DNA from 2 places in the Aliidongia sp. genome. Region 1 is predicted to be linked to the other one. Evidence: riboswitches for the same ligand, from Rfam matches in the RefSeq annotation. Region 1 holds a riboswitch; the other holds the start of a gene.
What was found. A riboswitch is a leader RNA that binds a small molecule or an ion and turns the genes downstream of it on or off. The one in region 1 is predicted to bind S-adenosylmethionine.
Positions count from the first base shown of each region.

Region 2: another riboswitch for S-adenosylmethionine. It lies ahead of metZ (O-succinylhomoserine sulfhydrylase); the one in region 1 lies ahead of VGV37_RS10185 (acyl-CoA dehydrogenase family protein).

Region 1 covers NZ_DASZBY010000058.1:12,145-16,385, forward strand. The annotation lists gene VGV37_RS10175 (rhodanese-like domain-containing protein) at 1-235, opposite strand, end outside; gene VGV37_RS10180 (LLM class flavin-dependent oxidoreductase) at 266-1,351, opposite strand; gene VGV37_RS10185 (acyl-CoA dehydrogenase family protein) at 1,367-2,539, opposite strand; SAM riboswitch at 2,714-2,793, opposite strand; gene VGV37_RS10190 (ABC transporter substrate-binding protein) at 3,012-4,106, shown strand; gene VGV37_RS10195 (ABC transporter permease) at 4,090-4,241, shown strand, end outside.
Region 2 covers NZ_DASZBY010000017.1:52,625-56,865, reverse strand. The annotation lists gene VGV37_RS02845 (sulfate ABC transporter substrate-binding protein) at 1-410, opposite strand, end outside; gene VGV37_RS02840 (O-acetylhomoserine aminocarboxypropyltransferase/cysteine synthase family protein) at 435-1,724, opposite strand; SAM riboswitch at 2,020-2,095, shown strand; gene metZ (O-succinylhomoserine sulfhydrylase) at 2,148-3,332, shown strand; gene VGV37_RS02830 (rhodanese-like domain-containing protein) at 3,507-3,929, shown strand; gene VGV37_RS02825 (OsmC family protein) at 3,949-4,241, shown strand, end outside.

The sequences.
Region 1 (4,241 bases):
CATAGAGCGCAAAGCGATGATCGGCATCCTCGGCCAGGCGGTAGAGCCGCGAGGGCGCGCCTTCGGGAATGACGAACTCGTCGGACGGGAACAGGTCCTCGGACCGGGCGAGATCGATCAGCGCGCCCTTGATCTCGGCGAGGCCGGCCGGGCTGACGCCGTGGCGGGCCTCGGCGGCGCGCACCTGGGCGATCGTATCTTCGATGGCGGCGAAGCGGCGGCTCATGACGGACATGGAAGGCTCCAAAATAGATGAGGCGTGGCTTCAGCCCGCCTTGGACCGGCGTCGATCCGACCGTTCGGCGACCAGCCTGCGGGTCAGCGGGATCAGGTCGCGTCCATAATCGACCGCGTCTTCCAGCGGGTCGAAGCCACGGATCAGGAAGGTCGTGACCCCAAGCTCATAATAATCGAGCAGCGCGTCGGCGACCTGGGCCGGTGTGCCGACCAGAGCGGTACTGTTGGCGCGGGCCCCGGTCTCGCGGGCGACGGCGGTCCAGAGCCGCTGGTCGACGCGATCGCCGCCCTCGGCGGCGGCCAGCAACCGCCGCGCGCCCTCGCTCTGCTTGGGATCGCCGGTGCCGAGCCCAGACGCCCGCCGCTGCTCGCGCACGCGCTCCAGGATCGAATCGGCCCGCGCCCAGGCCGCCGCTTCCGTCTCCGCCAGGATCGGGCGGAACGAGACGCTGAAACGAACCGGCCGGCCTTTGGCGGCGGCACGGACCCGGGCGATCTGCTCGCGCACCTGGGCCTGGGTCTCGCCCCACAGCGCATAGACGTCGGCATGGCGGCCGGCGACGGCGATGGCCGCGTCGGACGCGCCGCCGAAATAGACCGGAATATGTGGCGTCTGCACCGCCTTCACCTCGGAGAAGCCGGCCTCGAACCGATAGTATTTGCCGTGATGGTCGAACGGTTCGTTGCTGGTCCAGATCCGGCGCAGCACGTCCAGATACTCGTCGGTCCGAGCATAGCGTTCGTCATGGCCGAGGAAATCCCCGTCGCGGCGCTGCTCGGCATCGTCTCCGCCGGAAATGATATGGACTGCAAGCCGGCCGCTACTGAACTGGTCCAGGGTGGCCAGCTTGCGGGCGGCCAGGGTCGGTTCGACGAAGCCCGGCCGGTGGGCCAGCATGAAGCCGATCCGCCCCGTCACCGCCGCGGCATAGGACGTCACCAGGAATGCGTCGGGTCCGGTCGAATGATAGGCGACCAGCACTCGGTCGAAGCCCGCGGCCTCATGGGCCTGGGCGAATTGGCGGACATAGTCGCGATCGATCGTCGGGCCCGTCGCCGCGTGAATTTCGGATGCCTTTCGGGTCGCGATCATTCCGATGAATTCGACGGTCATGGGAATTTCCTCCAGTCAAAGGCCGAGGGCCGCGCGGCCGGCAGCAACGAGGACGCTGTCGCTCTGCGGCGTGTGGATCCGGCTGCACAACACGTCGCGATGATGGCGTTCGAGCGGGTTCGCTCGGCTGAGGCCGGGATTGCCGGCAAGCTCCATGGCGCGTTCGACCACGCGGACGGCGTTGTCGGTCACGGTGACCTTGATCTGGCCCGGTTCGATCAGGCCGAGCGCCGTGGGTTCGGCGCTGGCGCTTTCGATCAGCCGGCGGTTGATCCGCAGCAGGCGATCGATGTCGCCGACCGTCTCCTGGATGCGCGGCAGGGTGGCGAGCGATGCGCCGAGATTGCTGGGCACCCGGGCGTTCAGGTAGCCGGCCAGCCAGTCCTTAGCCGCCTCGGCCACCCCATTGTAGAGTGCCGCGATCACCAGGGTGTTCCAGGCGAGCCCGACCGGATCCGGCTGTGCCCATTGCGCGGGCCGGCGCAGGTCGACCGCATGGTGCGCCGGCACCAGAACGTCGGTCAGCACGATCTCGTGGCTGCCGGTCGCACGCATGCCCAGATGGTCCCAGGTTTCTGCGATCCACACGCCGGGGCTGTTCAACGGCACCAGCCAGAACCCAACCTGGGGGATCTCGCCGTCGGTCCGGGCCCAGACCAGGCCCCAGCGTAGGATGGAACTGCCGGTCGCGTAGATCTTGTGGCCGGTCAGCAGCCAGCCGTCGGCCGTACGCCGCGCGGTGGTCGCCGGCAACCCGCCGCGGGCCGGCGATCCCAACTCCGGCTCCACGCGCAGGGCGTTGATCAGTGCGACCTCGCCGGCGGCGGATGCGAGGCCGATCATGTCGGCGACGGGCTTCGGCCAACGGGTCGAGCGATATACCGTGGCGGTGTGAAGATAGTGCATGCCCAGGATCAGCGCGGTTGACGCGTCGCCGGTGGCGATCCGGCCGACGATCCGCGTCACCTCGCCCAGATCCGCCTCGGCACCGCCCAGCCGGGCGGGTACAGTCAGGCTCAACAGGCCGGCCGCCGCCAGCTTTTGGAAGTTCGCCCGTGGGATCGTGCCCTCGCGGTCATGCCCGGCCGCCCCCACCGCGAAGTCGCGGGCCAACGTCGTCGCCGCGGCGAACCGCTGGGCGGCCGCCGTTTCCAGTGACGCGGCGGGTCGGAGCAAGAGACTGTTCATCTTGCGATCCTTGGAAGGGATGTCTTTGGATTGGTGCGGATACGCGCGTCCGGAACCTCGTCAGCGGCGACAGCGGCGCGCGGGCTGGACCAGGGGTGGGCAGGTGCTGGCGAAACCGTTCCTGATAGTCATTGGGCGCTCCTGCCGTGGATCTCGACCGCGGGATCCGATGTCGTTCGGGGCAGCACGCCCCGCTTTAGCCGCATTTGTTAAGCGCCCGCAATCTGGTTGTTCAAATCGGCGCTGTTGATTAGATTAATTCACGAGATTTATATGTCTATTATGGGAAAAGCGCATATCAGACATGTTTATCGGCTCATGAAGCCGTTTTCGAGGCTTGGCTTCGGGTCTTTCTTGGTATCGCCAATATCCGTCATAGAGGAATTAAATCCAATATATTGACTCATCTCCGCCCTTCGCGAACGGTAGAGCCGACGCTGGCAAGGCGTCGATCTGCCACGGGGTTGGGACCATGTCGCAAATTGAAGAAAGCTCGGGCACCACAGACGGTGCGACCCTCTCGCGACGAGCGCTGTTGCGCTCGGCCGGTGCCGTCGGCCTGGCGGGTCCGCTGGGGTTGCTGGGCTCCCGGGTCTTCGCCGCGACGGATCCGATCGCTCGCGCGCCGATCTGTTCGGGCATCGAGCAAGTCGCGGATGCCTCGACCGGTGCCTTGAAGCCGCTCAAGCTGACCTGGAACGCCAATGCGATCTGCACCGTCGTGGTCCCGGCTGCGGATGCCCAGGGAATCTTCGCCAAGCACGGCTTGGCCGTGGAGATGATCAACTTCGGCGGCTCGACCGACCAGTTGCTCGAAGCCATCGCGACGGGTAAGGCCGATGCCGGCGTCGGCATGGCGCTGCGCTGGCTGAAGCCGCTCGAGCAGGGCTTCGACGTCAAGCTGACCAGCGGCATCCACGGCGGCTGCATCCGGCTGCTGACCTCGAAAAAGACCGGCATCACCGATCTTGCCGGCCTGAAGGGCAAGACCGTCGCGGTGTCCGACATGGCGAGCCCGGCCAAGAACTTCTTCTCGATCGTACTGAAGAAGCAGGGGATCGACCCGACCCGTGACGTCGAATGGCGGCAATATCCGGCCGATTTGCTGGCGCTGGCGATCCAGAAGGGCGAAGCCCACGCGCTGGCCGACGGCGATCCCAATACCTGGCTGCTGCGCAAGAATTTCGATCTGGTCGAGGTCGCGACCAATCTGTCGGGCGAATATCACGAACGCTCCTGCTGTGTGCTGGGCGTGCGCGGCAGCCTGATCCGCCAGGACCGTCCGGCGGCCGGCGCGCTGACCCGGGCGCTGCTCGAAGCCGGGGAATGGGTCGCGAACAATCCGGACGCGGCGGCCGGCATTTTCGCCAAATACTCAACCGCCTCCATCCAGGATCTCAGCCAGATGCTGCAGAGCCATACTCATCACCATCACCCGATCGGCAGCAGCTTCCGTCAGGAAATCGCCGCCTATACCGACGAGCTGAAGCGGGTGGAGGTGATCAAGCCGGGGACCGATCCCGACAAGTTCGCAGACAAGGTCTATGCCGATGTCCTCACTAGCTGACGCGCAGGTCGTCCGGCGGCCCCACGTCCGGGCTACGCGTTCGATCGGCTGGGGCGGCATTCTGGCCGGCCTGCTCTGGCTCGGTGCCGCGACCCTGACGGCACTTTGGCCGAATGCCGACGACTGGGCCTACAC
Region 2 (4,241 bases), on a different contig from region 1:
TGGATGCCCTTGGGATTGCCCTTGCGGACCAGGAACACGATGGTCGAGGTATAGGGCGCGCTGTTGTCCGGCAATCGGGTCTGCCAGTCGGCCGGCAGCAACTTGGCCTTTTCGGCGATGGCATCGATGTCGTAGGCGAGCGCCAGAGTCACCACGTCGGCTTCCAGCCCGTCGATCACCGCACGCGCCTGGGCACCGGAGCCACCATGCGAGGTCTGAAAGGCCACCTGCTCGCCGGACTGCTTCTGCCATTCGGGGCCGAACACCTTGCCGACCTCGGCATAGAATTCCCGTGTCGGGTCATAGCTGACGTTGAGCAGAGTGGTTTCGCCCCGTGCCTGGGCGGTCAGGGCCGAGAGTGCCAGCAAGGTCGCGCCGAGCAGGCCGAGGGCGGTCAGGTGAAGCTTCATGGCTGGAGTCCTCCGGGCCTTCGGTTACGCGCGCTCGAGCGCCTGGGCGAGATCGGCCAGGATGTCATCGATATGCTCGATCCCGACGGCCAGGCGGACATAACCCTCGGTGACGCCCGTCTTCAGGCGATCCTCCGGCGACAGCTGCCCATGGGTGGTCGAGGCCGGATGGATCGCCAGGCTGCGCACATCGCCGATGTTGGCGACATGATAGAACAACTCCAGGCTGTCGATGAAGCGTCTTCCCGCTTCGCTGCCGCCAGCCAGCTCGAAGCCGACGAGCGCGCCCAGTCCGCCCTTCAGGTAGGTGTCGGCCCGGCGCTTGTCCTCGCCGGTCGCGAAGCCGGGATAGATCACCTTGGTGATCTTGGGGTGTTCCGCCAGATAGTCTGCGACCGAGCGGGCATTGGCGACGTGCGCCTTGATCCGCAATGGCAGGGTTTCCAGCCCCTGGATGAACTGGAAGGCGTTGAACGGGCTGAGCGCCGCGCCGATGTCGCGCAGCAGGGTGACGCGCGCCTTCAAGATATAGGCGACGGGGCCGAGCGGCTTCGCGGCTTCGGTCCAGACCGCACCGTGATAGCTCGGATCCGGCGTGTTCAGGCTGGGGAAGCGTTCGGGATGGGCCGCCCAGTCGAAATTGCCGCCGTCGATGATGATGCCGCCGATCGAGGTGCCGTGGCCGCCGATGTATTTCGTGGTCGAATGGACCACGATCGCGGCGCCGTGATCGAATGGGCGGGCCAGGATCGGCGCCGCCGTATTGTCGACGATCAGCGGCACGCCGATCTTGCGGCCGAGTGCTGCGACCTCGCCGATCGGGAAGACGCGCAGGCTGGGGTTCGGCAGGGTCTCGGCGAACCAGGCCCGGGTCTTGGCGTCCGTCGCCCGGACGAACGCCTCCGGATCGGCCGGGTCGACGAAGCGCGCCTCGATGCCCAGCGTCTTGAACGTGTTGGCGAACAGGTTCCAGGTCCCGCCATAGAGGTCGGTTGAGGTCACGAAATTATCGCCGGCATGGGCGAGGTTCTGGATCGCGATGAAGGCTGCGGCCTGGCCCGAGCCGACCGCCAACGCCGCGACACCCCCCTCGAGCGCCGCCAACCGCTCTTCGAGCACGGCGGTCGTCGGGTTCATGATGCGCGTGTAGATGTTGCCCAGTTCTTCGAGCGCGAACAGGCGGCTGGCCTGCGCCGTATCGTCAAACTGGAACGAAGTGGTCTGGTAGATCGGCACCGCGACCGCGTGGGTCGCAAGATCGCGCCGATAGCCGGCATGGAGCGCCAGGGTTTCGGGATTTTTCCAGTTCGGCATTGTTGAATTCCCTCGTGCTGACATGATGGTCGGGCTTTCCATCCGAACCTGCTAAGGTCTTGAGGGAAAACGCCGCAGCTATCCGAGGCGGGAAACGCCACGCTTAGCCGTACTTATAAAGCGCCCGCAAGCTCAAGCTCAAATCGGCGCTGACGGCTCTACGATAAGGGGCGGCCGGCTGCTGTCAAATGCATTTTCCGATATGGTCGTGTGTAATTTATTTCGACCCACACTTGAAATGTGGATCCTGCCGCGTTCAGCGGGGCTTGCGTCGGAAACCGTCCGCGACTAGGGTGCGGGTTCTCGTGGAATTTGGGCCGGCCGGCTTGCGACCACGTAAAAAATCGCTAAAAGGTCGGAAAGCCGCGGCAGCGCGGCGCTTCCACCAAGGCCGGTCGCGATGGCAACGGGAGTATCCCCGCGGTGGAAGAATTCGACTTCGAAACCCAACTGGTCCGTGGCGGCCTGACGCGCTCGTCCTTCGGCGAGACGTCCGAGGCGATCTATCTGACGTCGGGTTTCGTCTATGAGTCGGCCGAGGCGGCGGAAGCGCGCTTCAAGGGCGAAGAGCCCGGCTACATCTATTCGCGCTACGGCAATCCGACCGTCCATATGTTCGAGCAACGCCTGGCCGGCCTCGACGGGGCCGAGATGGCCTATGCCACGGCGAGCGGCATGGCGGCGGTGTTCAACGGCCTGCTGGCCTGCGTCAAGGCCGGCGACCATGTGCTGGCGAGCCGCGTGCTGTTTGGATCCTGCTTCTATATCATCGCCAACCTGCTGCCGCGCTATGGCGTCGAGACCAGCTTCGTCGACAGCGCCGATCCGGCCGATTGGGCGAGCGCGATGCGCCCGAACACCAAGGTCGTGTTCCTGGAAACCCCGGCCAACCCCACCCTGGCGCTTCTCGACCTGCAGGCGATTGCCGACGTCGCCCATGCCGGCGGCGCCCGGCTGCTGGTCGACAATGCGTTGGCCAGCCCGATCGTGCAGAGGCCGTTCAGTCTGGGTGCGGACATCGTGGTCTATTCGGCGACCAAGCACATCGATGGCCAGGGCCGCTGCATGGGCGGCGCCATCCTGGCCGACAAGGCGTTCCTGGAGACCGAATTCCAGCCGTTCCTGCGCCATACCGGCCCGTCCTTGAGCCCGTTCAACGCCTGGGTCCTGGTCAAGGGTCTGGAGACCCTGGCCCTGCGTGTCGAGCGCCAGAGCGAGACCGCGCTGAAGCTCGCCCATCGGATCGAAGCCCATGGCGGCGCCAAGCGCACGCTCTATCCGTTCCTCGAAAGCCATCCGCAGCATGCGCTGGCGCGGCGCCAGATGACGACCGGCGGCACGCTCGTTTCGCTCGATCTCGGCTCCAAGGCCGCGGCCTTCGCCTTCCTGAACGCGCTCGAGATCATCGACATCTCGAACAATCTCGGCGATGCGAAGTCGCTGGCGACCCATCCGGCGACCACGACCCACCGCGCCTTGCCCGAGGCCGACCGGCGCGCCATCGGCATCGGCGAAGGCCTGGTTCGCGTCTCGATCGGGCTGGAAAGCGAAGCCGCCCTCGGCCGCGATCTCGACCGCGCCCTCGATGCGGCACGGGCGGCGTCGTGATTTCGTTCGCTATGGTCTCTACCCGTCATCCCCGGGCTCGACCCGGGGATCCACGCCTCGCCGCCTGAGTGATACTTGACGGATGAGTTCACGCCCTATCCGCGTGGATGGCCGGGTCAAGCCCGGCCATGACGGAAGAAGGAAATTTTCAAACGATTCCCTAGGAGAACCACGATGGAACTTGGATATGCCGGCGACGTCTCGCCGACCGAAGCCTGGCAGAAGCTGGCGACCGACCCCCATGCCGTCCTGGTCGACGTGCGCACACAGCCCGAATGGTCATATGTCGGCTTGCCCGACCTGGGTTCGCTCGGCAAGCCGATCCACAAGCTGGCCTGGCAGGTCTTCCCGGAGATGCAGGTCAATGCCGGCTTCCTGGACGGCATCAGGGCGGCCGGCATCGGTCCGGCGCAACCGATCCTGCTGCTGTGCCGCTCGGGCGTGCGCAGTGCCGCCGCGGCCAAGCTGCTGACCCAGCACGGCTTCGCCGCGTGCTACAACATCCGCGACGGTTTCGAGGGGCCGGGTGATGCCGACAAGCATCGTGGCCGGGTCGCCGGGTGGAAGGTCGAGGGCCTGCCGTGGGTCCAGGGCTGACGGGAAGGATCGCAAAAGCATGAAATCACGGGTCACCTGGGTCGAGAACCGGATGTTCGTCGGCGAGTCCGGCAGCGGCCATTCCGTCGTGATGGATGGCGCGCCCGAAGCGGGCGGCCGCAATGCCGGCATCCGGCCGATGGAGATGCTGCTGATCGGCCTCGCCGGCTGCACCGCGTTCGACGTGATCCTGATCCTGGAACGCAGCCGCGAGCAGGTGACGAACTGCGTCGTCGAAGTCGAGGCCGAGCGCGCGGAGACCGACCCGAAGGTCTTCACGCGGGTCCATCTCGTCTACAAGATCGTCGGCCG